2 linked regions of the Bombiscardovia apis genome follow. The protein of the gene in region 2 binds, or shares a complex with, the protein of the main gene of each other region. Links are inferred from orthologs where the notes say so. Each region holds a gene or a part of one and is shown on either strand. Other genes may lie near its edges.

Evidence for each region.
Region 1: the proteins of secA (region 2) and secY are in contact, whole or in part, in a crystal structure (PDB 3DIN), measured with the Thermotoga maritima proteins. The link is inferred for Bombiscardovia apis from one-to-one orthologs. Residues at the interface, in WP_004082002.1 of Thermotoga maritima: Glu261, Ala262, Arg263, Lys300, Ala301, Arg302, Thr303, Ile304, Ile305, Leu323, Tyr324, Asp325, Pro326, Val329, Ser330, Tyr333, Ile336, Lys340, Phe345, Val349, Glu363, Phe364, Tyr374, Ser375, Gly376, Gly377, Glu393, Ile395, Thr482, Ser483; in WP_004081795.1 of Thermotoga maritima: Glu108, Gly109, Glu110, Glu111, Ala236, Glu237, Arg238, Arg239, Ile240, Thr241, Ile242, Gln243, Tyr244, Ala245, Arg246, Arg247, Val248, Thr249, Gly250, Arg251, Arg252, Val253, Tyr254, Gly256, Ala257, Ser258, Thr259, Tyr260, Leu261, Pro262.

The regions. Positions count from the first base shown.
Region 1 is NZ_AP026800.1:1,548,975-1,555,437, reverse strand. Bases 3,420-6,332 are described here. They hold secY (preprotein translocase subunit SecY), read left to right. Parts: upstream 3,420-4,168; coding sequence 4,169-5,497; downstream 5,498-6,332. Other genes in these bases: R8377_RS06260 (adenylate kinase), read left to right, coding at 5,628-6,206; rplO (50S ribosomal protein L15), read left to right, coding at 3,517-3,993; rpmD (50S ribosomal protein L30), read left to right, coding at 3,420-3,514. Also shown: rplN (50S ribosomal protein L14), read left to right, coding at 1-64; rplX (50S ribosomal protein L24), read left to right, coding at 66-401; rplE (50S ribosomal protein L5), read left to right, coding at 398-970; R8377_RS06300 (type Z 30S ribosomal protein S14), read left to right, coding at 972-1,157; rpsH (30S ribosomal protein S8), read left to right, coding at 1,238-1,636; rplF (50S ribosomal protein L6), read left to right, coding at 1,653-2,192; rplR (50S ribosomal protein L18), read left to right, coding at 2,194-2,565; rpsE (30S ribosomal protein S5), read left to right, coding at 2,562-3,329; more of rpmD, read left to right, coding at 3,329-3,419. UniProt on the Escherichia coli protein: The central subunit of the protein translocation channel SecYEG. Consists of two halves formed by TMs 1-5 and 6-10.
Region 2 is NZ_AP026800.1:1,149,301-1,166,080, forward strand. The notes cover bases 5,043-8,480. They hold secA (preprotein translocase subunit SecA), read right to left. Parts: upstream 8,120-8,480; coding sequence 5,243-8,119; downstream 5,043-5,242. Other genes in these bases: R8377_RS04525 (hypothetical protein), read left to right, coding at 5,043-5,214. Also shown: R8377_RS04505 (hypothetical protein), read right to left, coding at 1-203; R8377_RS04510 (polyprenyl synthetase family protein), read left to right, coding at 311-1,492; R8377_RS04515 (Stk1 family PASTA domain-containing Ser/Thr kinase), read left to right, coding at 1,652-3,889; R8377_RS04520 (lysophospholipid acyltransferase family protein), read right to left, coding at 3,908-4,591; more of R8377_RS04525, read left to right, coding at 4,630-5,042; hpf (ribosome hibernation-promoting factor, HPF/YfiA family), read right to left, coding at 8,506-9,162; R8377_RS04545 (regulatory protein RecX), read right to left, coding at 9,704-10,510; recombinase RecA, read right to left, coding at 10,521-11,684; R8377_RS04555 (DUF3046 domain-containing protein), read right to left, coding at 11,869-12,102; R8377_RS04560 (helix-turn-helix domain-containing protein), read right to left, coding at 12,234-12,752; R8377_RS04565 (CinA family protein), read right to left, coding at 12,908-13,465; pgsA (CDP-diacylglycerol--glycerol-3-phosphate 3-phosphatidyltransferase), read right to left, coding at 13,548-14,162; R8377_RS04575 (FtsK/SpoIIIE family DNA translocase), read right to left, coding at 14,296-16,780. UniProt on the Escherichia coli protein: Required for protein export, interacts with the SecYEG preprotein conducting channel.

The sequences.
Region 1 (6,463 bases), 390 kb from region 2 along the record:
CGGACGTGAATTGCGCGACAAGCGCTTCATGAAGATCGTATCTCTCGCACCGGAGGTGATCTGAGATGGTAGCCAAGATTAAGACCGGCGACCAGGTCAAGGTCATCCGCGGCAAGGATCGCGGTAAGGAGGGCAAAGTCACTAAGATTCTGCCTAACGACCGTCTGATCGTTGAGGGCGTGCAAATCGTCAAGAAGCACATGAAGGCCGCACAGCAGGGCCAGCAGTCCGGCATTGTTTCGGTTGAGGCACCAATCCACCGTTCTAACGTAATGGTGATTGATCCTGAGACCAAGCAGGCCACCCGCATTGGTGTTGTGGTCAAGGAGGAGGCACGCGAAGGCAAGATTAAGCTTGTTCGCACGCGCGTCGCCAAGAAGTCAGGCAAGGAGCTGTCATGAGCGATACAACCGTTGAAGCACCGGCAGTCCCTCGTTTGAGGCAGAAGTACATCGAGCAAATCGTGCCCGAGTTGGAGAAGGAATTTAAGTTCTCTAACCCAATGCAGGTGCCGAAGATCGAGAAGGTCGTCGTCTCCATGGGAGTCGGCGCAGCAGCTCGAGATTCTAAGCTCATCGAGGGCGCAATCAAGGATTTGACTGCAATCACCGGCCAGAAGCCCAAGGTAACGAAGGCTAAGAAGTCTGTGGCTCAGTTCCACTTGCGTGAGGGCCAGGCCATCGGTGCGTATGTCACCTTGCGTGGCACCCGTATGTGGGAGTTCCTCGATCGTCTGCTCACCCTTGCGCTGCCACGTATCCGCGATTTCCGCGGTATCAGCGGCAAGCAGTTCGATGGTCAGGGTAACTACAACTTCGGCCTCACGGAGCAGGTTGTTTTCCATGAGATCGACCCTGATGACATCGATCATCAGCGTGGTATGGACATCACCGTGGTGACCACCACCAAGAACGATGAGGAAGCTAGCGCACTGCTCAAGCAGTTGGGCTTCCCCTTCAAGGAGAACTGAAATGGCAAAAACCGCTCTAAAGAATAAAGCGGCGCGCAAGCCTAAGTTCAAGGTGCGTGGCTATACACGTTGCCAGGTCTGCGGTCGTCCTCATTCCGTATATCGCAAGTTCGGCCTATGCCGCATTTGCCTTCGCAACAAGGCTCATGCAGGCGAGTTGCCCGGAGTTACGAAATCCAGTTGGTAAATATCGACGCTGAAGGTCCGTGGCCCGAGCAGGAAACTGCCGGGCGACGGAAACCACGGCGAGGAAGGGCATAAGCCCACATGACAATGACAGATCCAATCGCAGACATGCTTACGCGTCTGCGCAATGCGAGTGCGGCAAAGCACGAAACCGTGGAAATGCCGTATTCCAAATTCAAGGCAGCTATCGCGCAGATTTTGAAGCGTGAAGGCTACATTGCTGACTTCGCGGCTAAGGAAGCTCGCGTGGGCCAGACTCTTGAGATCACTCTCAAGTATGGTTCTCACGGTGAGCAGAGCCTCGAGGGCATTAAGAGGGTTTCTAAGCCTGGCCTGCGTCGTTACGCAAAGTCAGACTCCCTGCCAATGCCTTTGGGCGGCTTGGGTGTAGCCATCATCTCGACTAGCTCGGGCTTGATGACTCAGAAGGAATGCCTCGACCGGGGCATTGGTGGCGAAATCGTCGCCTACGTGTGGTGAGAAAGGAGAGCTGAACATGGCATCGCATATTGGTAAGCTCCCCGTCGCCATTCCGGCGGGCGTAGAGGTCTCTTTCAAGGGACAGGTCTTTTCGGCCAAGGGCCCTAAGGGCACTGATTCCTTCACTCTGCCTGAGTGCATTAGCGGCAAGGTTGAAGAAAACGAGATTGTTCTGGTTCCAGCTAACGATGAGCGCCCAACTCGCGCTGATCACGGTCTGAGCCGTTCTATCGTAGCTTCGATCGTTGAGGGTGTCTCCAAGGGCTTCTCGAAGCACTTGATGATTGTTGGTACGGGTTACCGTGCCGCAGCCAAGGGCAAGGGCCTTGAGCTCTCCTTGGGCTACTCTCACACGATTACGGTGGAGCCTCCTGAGGGCATCACCTACGAACTGCCTAATGCCAATGAAATCATTGTGCACGGCACCAACAAGCAACAGGTCGGTCAAGCGGCTGCAAACATTCGCAGGCTTCGTGCTCCAGAACCCTACAAGGGCAAGGGCATTAAGTATCAGGATGAGCACATCCTACGCAAGGCAGGAAAGGCTGGTAAGTGATATGAGCGTCGCAATTCGCGGTAAAGGCAAGAAGGTTGCCCGCCTGCGCCGTCACGCCCGCCTGCGCAAGCGCATTCAAGGCACTGCTGAGCGTCCACGTTTGGTCGTTACCCGCAGCAATCGCAACATGATTGCTCAGATTGTGGATGACACCAAGGGTCTGACGCTGGTAAGCGCCTCGACTCTGGCTGGTGACTTCCCCAAGGTTGAAGGCAATAAGACTGATGCCGCTCGTAAAGTTGGCGAACTGGTCGCCAAGAAGGCTAAGGATGCTGGCATTACTAGCGTGGTCTTTGACCGCGGTGGTAACCGGTACCACGGCCGCGTCGCAGCGGTTGCAGAAGGCGCCCGTGAGGGAGGTTTGGCACTGTGAGCGATAACGAGACGACAAAGGAAACCCAAGTGGCTGAAGAAGCACAGACTGCTCAGTCGAGCGAGTCCAGCAACGGGGGCAACAATGATGAGCGTCGCGGCCGCCGCGGTGGCCGTGGTGATGGCCGTCGTGGAGAAGGCCGTCGTGGTGAGCGTCGTGGCCGTCGTGGTCGTGACGAAAACCATGGTGACGAACTGCTCGACAAGGTTGTCACCATCAACCGTGTCTCCAAGGTCCACAAGGGTGGCCGTACTTTCAGCTTCGCGGCTCTCGTAGTCGTAGGCGATGGTAAGGGCACCGTGGGCGTAGGCTACGGCAAGTCCCGTGAGGTCCCCGCAGCAATTGCAAAGGGCCAGCTGGACGCTAAGAAGCACATGTTCACCGTTCCCCGCATCCGCGGCACCATTACCCACCCGGTAATCGGTCACGATGCAGCCGGCACGGTGCTCCTGAGGCCCGCAGCTCCCGGTACCGGTGTAATCGCCGGTGGCGCGGTGCGTGCAGTCATGGAGTGCGCAGGCATTACCGACATCTTGACCAAGTCCATGGGCTCGGCCACCGCTGTCAACGTAGTGCGTGCAACTGTTGCAGGCTTGAAGGCTCTCGAAGAGCCCGAAGAGATCGCAGCACGTCGTGGTCTGACTTTGGAAGAGGTCGCTCCCGACTCCTTGCTGAAGTCTCGCGCCGCAGGCATCGCTGAGGCTCGCAAGGCCCGCGAAGAAGCCAAGGCTAAGGCAACTTCTGACCAGAAGGATGGTGAGTGATGAGCAAGCAGCTGAAAATTACGCTGGTTAAGGGCTTCGCAAACCAGACTGAACGCCAGAAGGTGAACGCACAGTCCCTCGGACTGCGCAAGATCGGTCAGACTGTCGTTATCGACGACACTCCTGTATACCGGGGCATGATCGACAAGGTTCGTCACTTGGTCACTGTTGAGGAGGCAGACTAATTATGGCTACCAAGAACTCCGCTGAGACCGAAGAGACCAACATCCTGCGTATGCACGATCTGCGTCCGGCACCAGGTGCCAACCGCGATCGTATTCGCGTGGGCCGTGGTGAAGGTTCCAAGGGTAAGACCTCGGGCCGCGGTATGAAGGGTACGAAGGCACGGTACCAGGTACGTCCTGGTTTCGAGGGTGGTCAGCTGCCGCTCTACATGCGTCTGCCCAAGCTGCGTGGCTTCAAGAGCCCCTTCAAGAAGGAATATCAGGTCGTCAACGTGGGTCGGCTCTCCGAGCTCTTCCCCGAGGGCGGCGAGATTACTGCTGAGAATCTGTCCTCCAAGGGCGCTGTGCGCTCTGGCTACCCGGTGAAGGTACTGGGCGAGGGCGATGCACAGGCAGCCTTCACACTCAAGGGTGTCAAGGTTTCGTCATCGGCACGCACCAAGATTGAAGCCGCAGGTGGGTCGGTCTCTGAGGACTGATTACACTGGGGCTGATCTAGAAGTACAGCAATAGTAATCGGCTCTCCCCGTCAGTACGGGCGGGAGCCGATTGCATTTGTGTATTCATGCATTGACCGGTGCATCCGATATGATGACACAGGAAGTTGTTAGCGCGGCATGGGGTGAGCCGATGCGCTGTTAGGGAGGAATCCAGGTGAGGACGTTAATCCAGGCCTTCAAAACCAAAGAGTTGCGGAAGAAGATCTTCTTCGTCTTTGGTATCATTATTATCTACCGCATAGGTTCTTTCATACCTACGCCAGGGGTAGATTATCCAGCAGTGCAGCAGTGCTTAACCTCTGCTGGCAACGAGGACTTCATAGGGCTGGTTAATCTCTTCTCCGGTGGTGCTCTCTTACAGCTGTCTATCTTCGCTTTGGGTATTATGCCGTATATTACGGCATCCATCGTGGTGCAGCTGCTGCGAGTGGTTATTCCTCGCTTTGAGGCTCTCCACAAGGAAGGTCAGTCAGGCGAGGCTAAGCTCACTGAGTACACTCGTTACCTGACCATAGGACTTGCTATTTTGCAGTCCACGACTATTTTGGTTACCGCTCGCTCTGGCGCACTATTTAACAATGCCTGCCAAGAGAAGGTTATCCCCGACGGTTCTGTCTGGAACTTCATCGTGATGATTCTAGTCATGACTGGTGGTACAGGTCTGATCATGTGGATGGCCGAGCTTATCACTGAAAAGGGCATCGGCAACGGTATGTCGGTCCTGATTTTCACTTCCATTTGCTCCGGCTTCTTGCCTCAGCTCTGGAACATCGGTTGGGGCACCAACGGCAAGGATGGCGACTGGAAGAAGTTCGGCATCGTCGTGGCAGTCCTACTGGTTATTCTTATCTTCGTCAACTACGTTGAGCTCTCGCAGCGCCGTATTCCGGTGCAGTACACTCGCCGCATGATTGGTCGCAAGATGTATGGCGGCTCTTCAACCTACCTGCCGCTCAAGGTCAATATGTCAGGTGTTATTCCTCCCATCTTCGCCTCGTCTATTCTGGCTATTCCAACTCTGGTCTCGCAGTTCGGTAAGTCCGATCAGTCTTGGGTCAAGTGGATTAATACTAACTTGGCAAACACAACCAGCGTCTGGTATATCTGCCTTTACTCCTTGATGATTGTCTTCTTCTGCTTCTTCTATACGTCCATCACTTTCAACCCTGATGAGACTGCAGACAACATGAAAGAGTACGGCGGCTTCATCCCAGGCATTCGTGCTGGTCGTGCTACCAGCCGTTACCTTTCGTATGTGATGAACCGTCTGAACACGGTAGGCGCTGTCTACTTGCTCTTCGTGGCTCTGATTCCTACCGTACTGATTATGCTGCTTCAGATTAGCGGTAAGCTGCCCTTCGGCGGTACCACAATTTTGATTATCGCTGGCGTGGGTCTCGATACCTTGCGTCAGGCGAAGGCACAGACCGAGCAGTTCCAGTACACCGGCTTCTTGCTGGAAGGCGATTACAAGGAAGGCTGAAAGTTTCAATCGCCTGCGCGCGAGCGAATACTTTCGTAAATTATGAACTCTAATCCGGCTGTAGCGTCAATCGCCCAGCCGGATTATCTGTATATATCTGTTGACTAACCTATAAAGAAAAGGATGAATCATGGCACAACGACTGCTGATTATGGGTCCTCAAGGCGTTGGAAAAGGCACGCAGGCTGCTCTCCTGGCCGAACATTACGGCATTCCAGCCATTTCCACCGGAGACATCTTCCGTTATAACTTGAAGAATGGCACGCCACTGGGTAAGGAAGCGCAAGGCTACATCGACAAGGGTGAGCTAGTTCCAGACGAGCTGACTAATAAGATCGTCGAAGACCGCTTGGGCATGGACGATGCCAAACAGGGTTGGATTCTTGATGGTTATCCTCGCTCTGCTTCCCAGGTCGAGGCACTTGACGCTATGCTTCAGAACTTGGACACGCCTCTGAGCGCCGTCGTAGCCTTGGATGCTGACCGCACTGTGCTCATGGAGCGGATGGAGAAGCGCGCCAAGATTGAAGGACGTACCGATGACACTCCTGAGGTCATCGCCAAGCGTCTAGATGTGTATGCACACGAGACTAAGCCATTGCTTGACGTATACGGAGAGCGTGGCGTGCTCATTCGAGTTGATGGAGTGGGAGAGATCGCGAGCATCTCGAAGACCATAATTGATCAACTCGACGCCCTACATGCCTGAGCAAGGCTGAGCAGAAAACGGGCCAAGTACTGGTGTTTCCGGTACTTGGCCCGTTCTCCATAAACACACAGGCGATTGCGGTGCTGTAGACTAGACCAATTCCCGCCAGAGCTAGTGAGTAAGTGAGAGTACGAAACAGCTGGTGAAACCCCTGACGACATAAGCATCGTGGTCCTCTTGTGGTTTTGTACGGTAACCAGTTGGCTGCAAGTTCAGCGGACAGCAACACGCTTTGAAAAACATAGCATTTCGCGTAT
Region 2 (16,780 bases):
GCAGCAATACTCTCCTGGCCGCCGGTAATCTCATGGCACCACAGTTTTATGGGCTCGCGCATCCACTCACGGTCCGCTTCACACACCCCATGCTCACGCCTATTCATCCGATAGGTGTCCAACAGTTTCGCCATCTGAGTGTTTGCGACTTTCAGCTTGCCTGGCTCTGTCTCCTTGTGCTTGAGATTGTCTGATGCTGTCATATCTGGCCCCTTGACTTAGTTATCCTTACGAAGACGTTTATCCTTGTAGTTTGAGCTTGGCATAGAAGCCACTCATAAATCCAGCTGTGAAAGCAATGTGGTCGAATGTGGACGATCCCTTGTGCCAAGCCAAAAAGTGCACCCGTACCTATAAGCTCAACACTATGGATTACACCACCACTCGCCAAGTCGTTGAACAGGCTATGGATAGGCAAATAGCCAACTACTTTGCGCAGTGCACATACCCCACGCAAGGGCTCTTACAAGCCGTTGAGCGCGCAGTTAAGGCTCAGGCTTCACATTCCAGCCAAGGGGGTAAGCGCCTGCGTGCCCTGCTCTTGCTTGCCTGCTACCAAGCCGCGAGTTCGCCCAGCGTGCAAGAGCTTGAAGCAGTCCCCTTTCCCACAGCGCTTATCGACTCGGCTTGCGCCCTTGAAATCTTCCAAACCTCCGCTCTCATACACGACGACATCATCGACGAAGCCCCCTTGCGCCGCAGCCAGCCCTCAGCACACATAGCCTTAGCGAGTAGTTTTCAGGAGCTTACGGGCACCGCCAGCCAGCAAGCAGCAAGAGCCGGTCAGTCCTTAGGGCTCTTACTGGGCAATCTTCTAGCTGCATGCGCTACAGAGGCCATCAGCAAGGCCGCGGCTAGCCTGCCGCGCAGCGAAGATATGCGCCAGGCTTTTGCAAGGATGGTTGGGCGAGTGAACCAAGGCCAGATTATGGACTTAACCATGGAATCTTTACCGCTTGACCACGCTGAGCCTTTGCGCCAAGCTGCCCACACTGCCATCGCCCTAAAAACTGCCTCATATACGACCGTGGCTCCCATCGAGTTGGGATTACTGGCAGCTGGACGAGACCCACACAGCGCGAATTGCATTGCACATAAACTCGGCAGAAGTTTAGGGCTGGCTTACCAATTGCGCGACGACCTGCTCGATGTCACCGGTAGTCCTGAAACTACTGGAAAACCGCTGGGCGGCGACATTCGGGAAGGCAAACGGACCTTACTGCTGTGCGAAGCCCTCGTGAGAACTTCCGGTAAAGAACGCGAGCGCCTCATCTCTATCTATGAAACCGGGCATCCGAGCGAGGCCGAAGTGACTTTTGTAAGGCAGATTTTTGCAAGTTGCGGCGCCATTGACGCAATTAGCGCATACGCGCAAGAGCTCAAAGCGCAAAGCCAGGAGGCTCTAACAAGCAGCTGCCAACAGTTGGATTTGGACACCAACAGTCGCGAAAAACTGAGCCAAGCGTGTGATCTCATCCTTCCCCAAGCGTAAGCACGAGGAATCTGCCCAGCTCAGGCGGTAGCATAAGAGCAACACGAGGTAGCTCAAGAGCGAAACACCGATAGTATGCAGCACTCATCCGGTGTATTTTTCGCTAAGAATAGGGCTGCACACACCAATTTTCGACGGGAAGGCCATACGATTACGACTATGAGTCAAGCGGCGCAGGCAAACAAGGGTCAGATTATCGATGGCCGATACCGCATCATAGGCAAAATCGCCGACGGCGGTATGGCTACAGTGTATGAGGCACTCGATCAGAGACTTGCCCGACACGTAGCCATTAAAATCATGCATACTCAGCTGGCCCAAGGCCCCCACCGTGAGCAGTTCGAGGAGCGTTTTCGCAGGGAGGCCCGCTCGGCTGCTGCGATTGCCAACCCCCATATCGTACAGGTCTATGACACCGGCCAAGTAGACGGACTCGACTTTTTGGTTATGGAATACGTGCATGGAGTCAACCTGCGACATGAGATGAATGAGCAAGGCAACTTCAGCGTCCGCCAAACCATCCGCATCATCTCGGAAGTCTTAGATGGACTCGCCTCCGCACACGAAGCAGGTGTCATCCACCGCGATATTAAGCCTGAAAACATTCTTATCAACGATCGCGGCCATGTAGAAATCACCGATTTCGGTTTGGCCAGGGTGGCTTCTCAGTCAACCCTATCCTCAACCGGCATGCTCTTGGGCACTGCTGCCTACCTGCCGCCTGAAACGATTGAAAATAATCAAGCCACGCCTCAAGGCGACTTATATGCAGTGGGAATCGTGGCCTACGAGATGCTTTCCGGCTCGGTTCCTTTCCGCAGCGACAACCCGGTAACCGTAGTCTTCAAGCATGTCCACGAAGATGTGCCCCCCCTTAGCCAAGTGTGCCCCGGCATCGAGCCCAAAGTATCTGATTTTGTAAAGCACCTAGTAGAGCGTTCGGTTGAAGCCCGCCCTACCGACGCAGGTGAGGCTCTGCGGGAATTGAACTCGCATTTAAGCGATTTAAGTCTGGAAGCCTGGCGCTTCCGGGCAAATCCTACAACAGACAATAGTGATGGCAGTAAGCCCACCCTCGTAGCCGCTGTGCCGGGCGCAGATCGGCAGACTGACTCCCGTCACCAAATTGACTCAGAGGCCGCTACAGACCTCTTTGCTGGGCTTGGAGACGGCACTGACGAGGGCAGCTCCCCCGCAGAGAGAGATAATCAGCGTTGGGATTCAGATGCCAGCAAGCCAGATGCAGTTGCTGCTCAAGATCGCACAACCACGACAGCAGAACATGCAGGCTCGGCGACAGCTACTCGGCCATATGAAACAGCTGATTCAACTTCAAAAAGCACAAACGCCGACGCTCAAGATACAGAACCGCTCGCGGCCGTCTACCAGTTGGGCAAACTCGACAAACAGCCCACTCATCGCTGGCGTAAGCGTCTGCTCATTGCTTTACTGGTAGTGGTACTCCTAGCAGGGGCCGGAGCTGGCGGCGGCGCTTGGTGGTATTTCCGAGGCCCCGGTTCGTATTGGAAACTGCCCAAACCCGGCGATGTCTCCTGCCAAATTAACCAGTCATGCTCTATCACCGGAGCTGACTTTGCCCGGTATGAGCAGAATCTCAAAGTGGCAGGCATTCCCTACAAGACCAAACAGGATTACAGCGATACGGTTGCCGAGGGGCACATTATCTCAGCTCAGCCTAGTACGGTCGATGCCCAGGTCAGCAAACGCGGCGGCAATGTCAACCTTATTATTTCGCAAGGCGTGCGCACAGCTATCATTCCTGCCGACATTTTAAACCCGCAATCCCCTTCTGGTGCCCAACCACTCGAAGCTCTCAAAAACGCTGGATTCGATAACGTCCAACACCAAGAAGACAAAGACCAGTATTCGATGGATGTGCCCGGCGGCGCAGCTCTCGCCATTACTCCCGAGCCAGGCAGCACGCTCAAGCACAACGAGCCGATTGCGCTCACCCTGTCCAAGGGCAAGATGCCGGTCAGCATGCCCGACATCGTTGGCAAAAGTAAGCAAGACGCCCTCGCCGCTCTCAGCGCGGACCGCTTGACAGCCAACCTAAGCGAACAGTGGTCAGACACCGTTCCTAGCGGGCAGATTATGTCAGCCTCCCACAAGGCAGGAGACCAGCTCCACTGGGGCGATCAGGTTGAAGCAGTCGTATCTAAGGGGCCTCAAATGGTTACTCTTCCAGACCTGCGCGGTAAGAATGAAGACGAAGCTAGCAAGATCTTAAAAAGTCTGGGGCTCGATGTGAAACTCTCCGCTCCCCTAGGAGATTTGTCGCACACTGTTCGATTGCAAAGCCCGGCACCAGGTCAACAAGTTCGCCTGCACGGTGAGGATGGCAAACCAACTGTCATCACCCTCACCGTTGTCTGAGATGAACTAAACTCGGCCTTACTGCTGGGCCGCTACCCGCTTCTTAACCACTTGTGCATAGATGTCGACGTATTCTTGACCACTCATGCGCTGAATTTCTTTCATCACTTGGTCGGTCAGCTGTCGAATTTCTTCGTGGGTGATTTGATTCACGCTCTCTTTGCGCACCATAATTGGCTGACCAAAGATGACCTTAGTAGAGCCCTTACTGGGCATCGTTTTACCCGGCCGCTGCAATTCGCGCGTGCCAATGATGGCGGTGGGAATAATGGGGCTGCCAGTTTCAAATGCTAAGCGGGCCATACCAGTGTGACCACGATAGAGACGACCGTCTGGGCTACGAGTACCTTCCGGATGAATACCGAAGACGTGGCCCTGGTCGAGCACCTGTCGAGCAGTTTCGAGGGCTCCCAGAGACTTAGAACCGCCAGAACGGTCGACGGGGAATACACCTACTGAAGTGAACCACCGTTTTTTCAGACGCCCCTTAAGTCCTGTGCCGTTAAAGTATTCATCCTTGGCCATAAAGTGAATCATGCGCGGGCTAGCAAGCGGCAAGAGACCATCGTCTATGACTGCCAGATGGTTCGAGGCAATGATGACCGGCCCCTGAGTTGGAATATGCTCCGCCCCTTCCACGCTCGGTTTGAACCAGAATCGAGCCAGTGGTCCTAAGAGCTTGACGTAGAACCGGTAGTTCACAGAGCCTCCCTTGTGTAACAGTCCAAGCCGAGTAGCGGATGACTTCCACCACGGTTACTCTTAGACGTATGACCCAGCACAAGAATAGCAACGACGATGACAAGCCTCAACACTCAGCAGATTCTTCTCAATCCAGTGGCAGCTCAAGTGATGACTCTTGGCAAGCATTTGTGAGCGCACATAGTGACGATTTAAGCGATATTGAATCCTCGCACACTGCCAAACGATTCGAGCGCAAGGCCCGAAAAGATAGCAAGAAAGCAGCCCTTAAAGCTAGTGACTTGGACCACTCTGCATTCGTGTCCGCAAGTTCGGGAGCAGGCCGCGGACCCCGTGATTTTTCGTCTAGTTGGCTAGATACCGACCAAGTGATGGACCAAGCCAGCGATTTTGTGCCACCAAACCCTCAGCTGGGCCACCCTAGCGCCGCAATCGTCTTATATGCTCTCTTATCGCTCATTGGGGTCATCGGCTTGGTAGCGGCCCTGTTTGCGCCTCGCCTGCCCGGCATTCTTGGACCCATTTTCGCCCTATGCACCCTCATTGGCGTTGCTGGGCTCATATCCAGCCGGAAAGACTTCAGGTATAGCAAAGACCCCGGCGATGATGGCGCCAGGGTCTAATGTTTATATGCGGTCTAAGAGAACTTGACTACTTCTCGTTCTGACCGTGGCACATCTTGTACTTCCTGCCCGAACCGCAAGGGCAGGGAGCGTTCTTAGAAGTGCCGGGGTAAGTCTTGCCGTCTGACCAGGGAGTGCGATCCTCCTCAGCCTTTGGGCGCTTGCTCACAGGAACAGCCTTCTCGGCATGGCTAATAGGTTCGGGGCCTACGATACCGGCCTCGTCGTCCTCATCTTCGGATGCTTCCTGAGCTTGGCTCTCGGCAGCTTCCTCGACATCAGCACTCTCGTCGACTGTATCTGGATCTTCGGGAGCTTCGTAGCTGACTTCCTCAGCCTCATGAGCACCAATCTCAGCATCCTGATCGTCGTCGATTTCGTCCATGTTTTGGTCGCTTTCAACGACCTTATCGAGGTCAACGTTGAAGAGCAGCTGGACGCTTTCCTCCTTGATAGCATCAATCATGGAGTTGTACATCTGGAAACCCTCGCGCTGGTACTCAACGAGCGGGTCACGCTGGCCCATACCACGCAGACCGATACCATCCTTAAGGTAATCCATCTCGTAGAGGTGTTCACGCCACTTTTGATCAAGCACCGAGAGCACAACACGTCGTTCGAGCTGACGCATGGGCTCTTCGCCAATCTCGTCTTCGCGATCTTGATACTCGCTATCGGCATCTTCAATGAGCTGCTTAAGCAGAGCTTTCACAGCCTTATCACCCTTGAGCTTGTTTACCGACTCCTGAGCTTCCTCTTGATCAAGTCCGATCTTGTAGAGGCTGTCTAGAGCCGTCCATAGGCCTTCCCAATCCCAGTCAGCAGGCTTGTCAGAACCCTTTTGGGCACCACGAACATAAGACTCGATAGTATCGTGCAGGAAGCGCTCAATATCGCTGCGGATATCTTCGCCTTGGAGCACGGCCTGACGCTCGGCATAAATAACCTTGCGCTGCTTGTTCATAACGTCGTCGTACTTCAAGACGTTCTTACGAATCTCGTAGTTGCGCGATTCGACCGACTTCTGTGCGTTGCGCACACCCTTAGACACAGACTTGGACTCGATGGGTTCGCCTTCAGGCATGCCCTTAGACAGCACACGAGCCACCAGCTGTGTGTTGAACAAACGCATCAAGTCATCTTCCAAGCTCAGGTAGAAGCGGGACTCGCCCGGATCTCCCTGACGGCCAGAACGACCGCGCAGCTGGTTATCAATACGGCGAGACTCGTGACGCTCGGTACCCAAGACATAGAGGCCGCCAAGTTCCACAACTTCCTCGTGCTCGTCCTTGACTTGCTCCTTAACCTGCTCAACAGTCTCGGGCCACAGCCGCTCGTAATCTTCCGGCGTGTCGTCAGGAGAATAACCCTGATCTTTGAGCTTTTGGTCAGCCAAGAATTCAACGTTACCGCCGAGCATAATATCGGTACCACGACCAGCCATGTTGGTAGCCACCGTTACGGCACCCTTACGACCTGCCACAGCAACGACGCCAGCTTCCTTAGCATGCTGCTTGGCGTTGAGAACCTGATGGTCAATTCCTGCGACATCAAGCAAAGAAGAAACAACCTCAGAAGACTCCACCGAAGCAGTGCCCAAGAGCACTGGCTGGCCGGAAGCGTGACGCTTGGCCACATCCTTGACGATTGCAGTCAGCTTTTCCTTCTTGGTACGGAAAATCAAGTCGTCTTGATCCTTGCGAACCATCGGCTTGTTAGTAGGAATGGGGAGCACACCCAGCTTATAGGTGTTCATGAACTCGGCAGCTTCAGTCTCGGCCGTACCGGTCATGCCCGAAAGCTTGTCGTACATGCGGAAGTAGTTCTGCAAGGTGATGGTCGCGAAGGTCTGGTTCTCAGCCTGAACTTCTACGCCCTCTTTCGCTTCGATAGCCTGGTGGAGACCCTCGTTGTAGCGACGACCGTGCAGCAGACGACCGGTGTGTTCATCAACAATGAGCACCTCGCCACCCTGAACCACGTAATCGCGGTCCTTCAAGAAGAGTTCCTTGGCCTTGATGGCGTTGTTGAGGTAACCAATGAGAGAGGTGTTGTTGGGCTCATAGAGGTTGTCGATGCCTAAGAAATCCTCAACCTTGGTGATACCGGGGTCGAGAATACCGATAACCTTCTTTTTCTCGTCGACATCGTAGTCTTCGTCGCGAGTCAGCTTGGGAGCTAACTTAGCGAACTGACGGTACCAACGAGTGACATCGCCCTCAGCAGGACCAGAGATGATCAACGGGGTACGGGCCTCATCAATCAGAATTGAATCGACCTCATCGACGACAGCGAAGTGGTGTCCGCGCTGCACCAAATCGGCCTTGTCCCAAGCCATGTTATCGCGCAGGTAATCGAAGCCAAACTCATTGTTGGTACCGTAAGTCACATCAGCTTCATACTGCTTGCGACGCTCAGCAGGCTTCTGGTCCGTGATAATGCAACCAACGCTCATACCCAAGAAACGGAAAATGCGACCCATGAGCTCGCTCTGGTAGCTGGCCAAGTAATCGTTGACGGTAATGACGTGTACGCCCTTACCCTCCAAAGCATTCAAGTAAGCCGGCAAGGTAGCCACCAAGGTCTTACCTTCACCAGTCTTCATCTCAGCGATGTTGCCCCAATGTAGGGCAGCGCCGCCCATGAGCTGCACGTCGAAGTGACGCTGCCCCAAAGTCCTCTTAGACACCTCACGCACCGTAGCGAAAGCCTCAGGCATCAAATCGTCAAGCTTCTCGCCCTTGTCTAGGCGTTCTCTGAATTTGGCGGTCTGACCTTTGAGCTCTTCATCGCTCATCGCGGAGATCTGATCCTCCAAAGCATTGGTCTCTTTCGCCACATGCTCCAGTTTATGAAGCTGGTGCCCCTCACCCATGCGAAGGATCTTGTCCAAGACTACTACCACGTTGCGCTCCCTATGGTTCTTCCCAACAATACTCAAATCTAGCCCAGTGGGTCCAGCTAGGCTCAAGCCTTCCCCATATTACGCGGCCTGCAAGATTTTCTCTAAAATAGCATCTTACCCGAACAAAACGCCGCCCAGTTTGACCGTAAAATTCGTATATTCCAAGCCACGAATGGCGCGCGTCTTGGGCCACTCATGTGCTTCGGCGGCATAGTCTTCAGGACTCAATGATCTGATGAATGCATTACTGCTTGCTGAGTGAGACCTGAGTGTATATAGTCCATCACGTGCAAGAGCAGGTGCCTCGGATTTTCGGGACACCCGCTCCTACACTCTTACTGGATTGAGCTACACAGATAGTTTGCTCTGCTTGGTCAATTCATGGCTTACTTTATATGGTCCGGCGTGTCGATTTCAAAAACACCGTAGGACCAGCCGTGCCTGCGGTAAACCACAGATGGCCTGTTTGTCTCACTGTTAACAAAGAGGAAGAAGTCATGACCGATGAGTTCCATTTCATAGAGTGCTTCATCGATACTCATGGGCTCTGCGATGTGCAGCTTGCGTCGAATCACGATAGGAGTATCGCCCACTTGCACTTCGACAGATTGCCCTGGACCTAAGTCTGAAGCCATGGCATCTTGTTGAGCGGAATTGCTTGGATTTGTCTCCTCGACAGGTTCTTCAAGTTGATCAACGGCAATGTCGAGAGGCAGAGGCGCACGGTCGAGTCCCCGGCGATGGTCCTTGCGACGGTCACGTGTGCGACGCAGGCGAAGGGTGAGCTTATCGAGAGCCCTATCGAATGCAGAAAACTCATCTGCGCTCGAAGCCTCTGCTCGAACCACAGTCTTACCAGCAATGACGGTCATCTCAACGCGAGTAGCTGAATCAGCCTGGCGGGGATTTCCTTCATGAGTGAGCACAACTTGGACGCGCTGGGCATCAGGCGCTATTGCGGTCACACGATTCATCTTATTTTCAACGACATCGCGGAACTTTTGCTTTATCTGCGTGTGGCGCCCTGTGATGACAATATCCATGTGGACCTCCTTGTTTGAAACGAGTTCAACTCGTTGCGTACCCCAGCGAGCTTCACCAGCTACCGGGTTACCACTTCATTGTAGTCGATAGAGTTGGGAAACGTCTGTGCAATTACTGTAGTTTCACTCGACGCTAGTTTCACTCAGACACGCGGTGGACAATCATCGGCTAAGCTAAGGAATGTGAGACTCCTCGATGGTCGCGGCAGTTGCAAAACTGCTGAGGAACTTCCGGGCTCCGCAGAGCACGATGGCGGATAACGTCCGCCCAGGGTGACCTGAGAGAAAGCGCAACAGAGAGCAGACCGCCCGCTTGGTTTTCCAGGCGAGTAAGGGTGAAAGGGTGGTGTAAGAGACCACCGGGCTACTGGTAACAGCAGCCGCAAGGCAAGCCTCATCGGGAGCAAGGCCAAGCAGAAGGCGTTAAGGGTTGCTCGCCCTTGCCTTCGGGTAGGCCGCTAGAGCCTGGCGGTAACGTCAGGTCGAGATGGATGGCCATCCGTTCCTTCTAGGAACGACAAAACCCGGGGTATGAGGGGTCTCACATTTCCTCAGTTTCTACATCAGTGAAAACTTGCGCTGCAACTTCTTGTAAAAGCGCTGGATTATGGCCCTTTCGCCCTCCAGCTGACCAGAAACGACGCTTGCGCACTTGTTGATCTAAGCCTTGAGTCTTCTTGGCTACAGCCCTTCCCAAGGAGTACGCAGAGTCGACGAATAGACCGCTGCGGGCAGCTTGCCCTACTACAGCTGCTGCAACCGGTTGACTGACTCCCTTGCGAGTCATTTCCATCAAACTTCCACGCTCTCCCAAATTTCGGCTCAGACAGTAGCGAAGGTAAGATTCGGCATAGGCTTGATCGTCGACTAAACCTAGCTCTTCTAATCGATCAACCGCCCGCTCAACAACGGCAGCATCGTAACCTTTAGCAAGCAGACGCTCTACCAAGGCTTGCCGGGGTCGAGCAGCAGCATCAAGCAAGGTCAGACCAGCTTCTTTACATGCATCCTCGTCGAATGGATCCTTAGGGCCAGTTCCGGCAGAGTTGCCCCCGCGAAAACCGAAACCACCCTGTTTAGCCTGCCTGTTGCGCCGCCTCTTTGACTTGAATCGACGACTCTTACTCTTGTCATTTTCTCTAGGCAACTGTCCAAAGCTGCCTAGAGAGAGAACTCCTGAGGATTGAGATTGCGGTGCCGCCTCTATGTGATCTTGACCATCATCTGCTGCTTGATCATATACACGCAGCTGTTTAACTTGGTGAGCGCTTGCCACGTTATCAGGTGTACCGCCATCCTGCTCGATACGAGCAGGATGGACCTTAAGGAAGGTGGAAGCCTCGATCATGGCTAGTCTTTCAAGAAGCTTGAGCCGCTGCTACTGGCTGTCCTTTGCCGCTAGCAGTGGGTGCCGCCTTATCCGCATCCGCAGACTTGTCGGCTTCGCTTTCAGTCTCGCCTTCACCGTTTGAAGTAGCTGCCTTCAAACCAAAAGCGACTTTCACCTTATCTTCGACTTCCTGAGTCAAGCCAGGGTTGTCCTTCAAGAACTGACGAACGTTCTCGCGGCCCTGACCTAGCTGATCTCCTTCATACGTAAACCAAGAACCAGACTTCTTGATAACGTTGGCTTGCAAGGCCATATCAAGTACAGAGCCTTCTTTGGAGATGCCCTCGCCGTAGAGAATGTCGAACTCGGCAATCTTGAAAGGCGGAGCCATCTTGTTTTTGACGACCTTCACCTTGGTACGGTTGCCGACTGCGTCATCGCCGTTTTTCAAGGTTTGAATACGACGAATATCCATACGTACTGAGGCGTAGAACTTCAAAGCCTTGCCACCAGTAGTGGTCTCAGGACTACCAAAGAATACGCCAATCTTTTCGCGCAACTGGTTAATGAAGATAGCAGTCGTGTTAGCCTGCGCTAAAGCACCGGTCATCTTACGCAGAGCTTGGCTCATCAGCCTAGCTTGCAAACCAACGTGGCTATCTCCCATATCACCGTCAATTTCAGCTTTAGGCACCAAGGCTGCAACCGAATCGATGACAATGATGTCGAGCGCACCTGAACGAATCAGCATGTCAGCAATCTCAAGCGCCTGCTCACCGTTATCTGGCTGAGAAACAATGAGAGAGTCAGTATCCACGCCCAGCTTACGGGCGTACTCAGGGTCGAGAGCGTGCTCGGCATCGATAAATGCTGCCACTCCCCCGTTCTTTTGAGCGTTCGCCACAGAATGCAGAGCCAAGGTAGTTTTGCCTGAGGATTCGGGGCCGTAGATTTCTACGATGCGACCTCGGGGCAAGCCACCGATACCCAAAGCCATGTCTAGGGCCAGAGAACCCGTGGGCACAACTTCTACATCTTGTACGGGCTTGTCTCCCAAGCGCATGGCAGAACCCTTACCAAAGTTCTTCTCCACCTGCGCCAAGGCGGTATCTAGAGCAGCCTTGCGCCGAGGGTCCATGCTATCCAGGTCTTCTACCTTAGACTTGCCCTTGCTGTTTGCTTGATGTGCCATACGGCTCTCCTTCATCAATAGTGCTTGCAGTCCACCCTAATCGCAGGCTCAGCTGAACTGCTAGCCTAAGGTAGCGATGTGGTCGAATGTGAATACTTATCCACAATCGGCTTTACTGCACCGTTCTTTCCCGCTAAGTACTGAGTATACCCGAAGACACGAACAAATGTTCGAACGTTGCGCCCTAGGCGGCAGGCAACGGTGGCGCATTATGATCCTTTCCCCAACGCTGGGAATCGGGCACCTCCATCTGATCACATAATACATTCCAAATCACACGAGGCTCAATACCCCCATCCAAAGCCTCCTGCACCGTCATGGAGTCCAAACGGGCCAACCGCTGGTCTTGCGCCAAGCTGCGGCCGTAGACCCGTCCAAAAACTTCTTCTACCAAAGCCCAGAATTCACGTTCTTTCACAATTCACCAGCTTAGAACACATACCACGACACACGAAACGCCCAACTCAAACGAGCCGGGCGTTTCACGACAATTCTTAATGCAAGCCACAAAGCCCATGCACATCGGACCAAGCGGGCTTATCGGTCAGATTAATTCTGGTGAGATTCCAAGTAGTCAGCCACTAGACGCAAGGTCTGGGGAACCCCTAGGCCCAAAGCATCTGCAATAGAACTTAGTAGTTCGGAGCTTGCTTCCTTTTGACCGCGCTCTACCTCGGAGAGGTAGCCCAAGGAAACACCGGCCTTTTCGCTGACTTCGCGTAAGGTCTTGTGATCATTGGTGCGCAGCTCACGCAGCACGTGCCCTAAAGCTTCCCTAAGGGAAACCTCTTGAATTACCTGCTGATTCTGACGACTTTGAGTAGCATCTTGTTGAGTGGCACTCACGCCATCTTCTTGCATCCACATTTTATTCAGACTTGCCTGGCGTTCTTCTTTTGCCTTCTTAGCGGCCCGAGCACGAAGCACCTGCTGCTGGGCAAAAGCAACCGCCCTACGCTGAGCCGGAGTTAAATCTCGTACACGAGCATTCTGGTCGCGGGTGGGAACCGCAGGATTGAGTTCGAATGTGTCCTTGGACCTGGTCAACACGGTTTCTACCTTGTTCATCACAGCCCCTTTCGCCATATCGTATTCATCGTCACTATGCTCAAACGCTGAGGGCTTACTTTTATTCCCAGCACGAAACTTGTTTCGGAAATTGTGAGCTATATCACATTATGGTTCAGTCGATATGGCGCTGTCGGGCAAGCGAACGGGCTTGTTCAGGCATTGAGCAATTGGAAAACCCTGCGCAGCAGTTGAAGAACCGTACTTCGGCGAACTGCTTCGCGCGAGCCTTGTAGCTGCAACTGCACCGAGCACAAGCAATAATCGCCCGCAAGAGTGCCCGCTTGAGGACTGCGAACCAATCGAGCCGGCACTGCCATACCCACATATACCAATCCCGCAGGCTGCCCATTGTCAGGACCAGGACCAGCGACACCAGTCGTTGAAAGCCCTAGCACAGCGCCCTCGTGGCCTTGTTGAGTGTAGAGCTTGGAAGCACCAAGAGCCATTTGCTCAGCTACCTGCGGGTGCACCGCTCCATGAGCATCCAACAACTGCTGGTCAACCCCCAAAACAGAAGCCTTAGCAGCAATATCGTACGTCACGGCCGAGCCCAAAAAGACATCAGACGCACCAGGAATGCGAACAAATGCATCGGCGAGTAAGCCGCCGGTCAACGACTCGGAAGCAGCAAGAAAGAGCCCATGACGACGGCAGGCAGCCAAAGCCATACGAGCCAGCTCATCGCACCGCCCTTGTAAGTCATCACTCATAGTTTTCCTCAACATTCACAGTCAGGCCCGAACTCTGACCCTACGACACGAAGATACTATCTAGACACGAGGAAACGGTAACTTAGCGCCGCTTACCAAAGACTCCGTAGAGATATTCGCCGCCCGAGTATAAACAGAGCACAAGAGCCAGCACAATGATGCCCTGAGTCAGCGGTAAGTACCAAGAACCCACCGAGCGCAGCGGAGCGATCAACATGGCTAGGCCTGTAAACTCGAACAGGGTCTTGAATTTTCCTGCCGGGGAAGCAGCAATAACTTGTCCGCCTCGGTCGATAATAAAGAAACGCAAAACAGTAATGCCAATTTCGCGCAGCAAAAACAGGATAGTGGCCCACCACCACAGTTCGCCGAATATAGAAGCAATCACTAGGGCCGAGATAATAAGCAGTTTATCGGCGATAGGATCCATAAGTTTGCCTAATTCGGTTACTTGATTGTATTTACGTGCCAAGTAACCGTCGAGCTTATCTGTAGAAGCTGCCACGATAAAAAGAGTGGCGGCAGTCCAACGCATACCCAGACTGTTCTGCCCCCAAGCACCAGATCGAGCATATAACACGATAAACACCAGCACCAGAAGAATGCGAATGTAGGTCACAAAGTTGGGTGGGCTATTCCACCCATCTAGCAGAGAGTGCTTATGTTCACTCACTGTGGACTGCGAATCGTCCTGCATTACCTCTCCTCAAGTCTGTCTTTATCACTTCGTCTTCTAGCCTGCCGCTGGTGGATGCTCAGCCGAAACGGCGCTAATACGTCTTTCAGCTATCCTAGCCGTTCGCACAGTGAGACAAGCCTGTCATCGCACATCACGCCTCTCCAATAGATGAAGCGTCGCCACGAATAAAGGCCAAAGCCTCTTGTAGCTGCGAAGGTTGTATTAGCACTTCACGCGCTTTAGAACCTTCCGAGGGGCCTACAATACCACGAGATTCCAACAGATCCATCAAACGACCCGCGCGCGCGAAACCGACCCTGAGTTTGCGCTGCAGCATGGAAGTGGAACCGAACTGATTAGTAATAACCAGCTCGGCAGCTTGCAAGAGCTCGTCCATATCGTCGCCAATGTCTTCAGCGACTTCTTTTTTCTTGTCTTGCGTCTGTGCCATTTGCTCGATATCTTGCCGGTACTGAGGTTTACGCTGAGTGCGTACAAAATCAACGGCCTTACGAATCTCTGATTCAGAGACCCAAGCACCTTGCACACGAGCGGGCTTAGCCTGCCCCATAGGAAGGAAGAGCGCATCACCTTGGCCGATAAGGGTTTCAGCTCCAGTGGCATCCAAAATAACTCGTGAATCTGTAGAAGAGGAAGTGGCGAAGGCCAAGCGGGAGGGGATATTAGCCTTAATCAGACCGGTAACCACATCGACCGAAGGGCGCTGGGTAGCCAACACCAGATGCACACCAGCAGCGCGAGCTAACTGGGTAATGCGCTGGATAGAGCTTTCCACATCATTTTTGGCGACCATCATCAGGTCGGCCATCTCGTCGACGACAACCAACAAATAGGGGTATGGCGCTACCTTGCGGTTAGAGCCAGCGGGCGCATGGACTTTACCGGCGCGCACTGCTTGGTTGAAGTCTTTAACGTGGCGGAAACCAAAGAATTGCAAGTCATCATAGCGAGCGTCCATCTCTTTAACCACCCATTCCAGAGCCTGAGCAGCCTTCTTAGGGTCAGTAATGATGGGGGTCAGAAGGTGAGGAATACCGGCATAAGCGGAAAGCTCCACGCGCTTAGGATCGACCAAGATGAGGCGAACCTGCTCAGGAGTAGCCCTCATAATCACCGAAGTGAGCATGGAGTTCACAAATGATGACTTACCAGAACCCGTAGCGCCTGCCACCAGCAAGTGGGGCATCTTAGTCAAATCGGCGGTAACGTAGTGACCTTCTACATCTTTCCCAACAGCAGAGAGCATGGGATTATCTTCGGACTGGGCCTCTTGGGAGCGCAAGACATCGCCCAAGTGCACAATTTCCCTATCTACGTTAGGGATTTCAATGCCAATAGCTGACTTTCCTGGGATTGGCGAAAGGATACGCACGTCTGAACTGGCCACAGCATAGGCGATATTGCGCTGTAAGTTGGTGACTTTTTCAACCTTGACACCATGACCAAGCTCAACCTCGTATTGGGTCACTGAAGGTCCGCGTAAGAAACCTACCACCTTTGCGTCAACATCGAACTGATGGAAGGTGGATTGCAAGGCCTTAATAACACTGTCGTTGGCCTGGGTTCTAGCTGCGTGAGGTTTACCACGGACCAGCAAATCGTTCGACGGCAACACGTAAGGAGTCAGGTTGGCCGTCTCTATAGGCCGCTCCCCTTCACCATCATCACTGCTAGGGCCAGGTGTTTGGTCCGCGACAGCTTCGCTATTGGGAGCACTACCTTCTTCAAGCTGTTGAGCAGCAGCAGCGGCAGCAGCCCAAGGATCACTGGAGCCAACGCCCGACAGTTCTTCCTCGCTGATGGCAGGCTCATTGCTTTCCTGCGCAGGAGACTCAGGCTCGAGATCGGCGGGCGAATACCCAGTTGCTATAAACTCAGTGGCTTGTGTAGGCATTGCGATATCGGCAGTTTGCCCGCCGAAGTCTATTGTCGGCTCAGGGTCGACCTCAAGCTGGGTTTCATCGGCCTCACCATGAATTTGAGCAGCCCTGTCGAAGGGGTCATCTGCCTCGTAATGGTCCAGACCAGCTCCTCCCTGCCCCTTGTTCTTACGGTGGAAGAGCCGTTTGAACCAGTTGCCCTGAGCAGATTGCGGCCGAGATTGAGTCTGCTCACTACTGTGGTCATCGTCGTTGTGAGAAGGCACACCCGGTGCGAAAGCAAGCGTATCCTCGCCTACTCTAACCTCGTTGGGATAGAGTTCATCGTCGCCCTCTGCACTGTCACCTTCCTCGCTCTTGTGCGCGCCGAGATAAGAGGCAAGAGGAGCAATGAGTGAATCGATATGAACGTTGAGGACTAGCAGAAGTGAAAACAGCGCTAAGACTACGAAAATAATCGTGGCAAATACCTTGGAAAGCCCCCAGGCCAGAGGCGATCCGATAGCAAATCCTAAAAGACCGCCGGAGCGGCGTACCTGTCCCAAATCAAAACGGCGAGTCGAGGAAGCCATGACAATATCGAGAACGGAGCAAACCGACCATAGGAGCAAGAACAGGCCACCCAAGGAGTGCCCATTACCCGAGCCTTTGCCCGAATATGCAGTCAACCTCCAGAAAGCCCACATCAAGACTAGGGGCAGGATGACACTAGGCAAGCCCAGAGCAGCGGAAGCG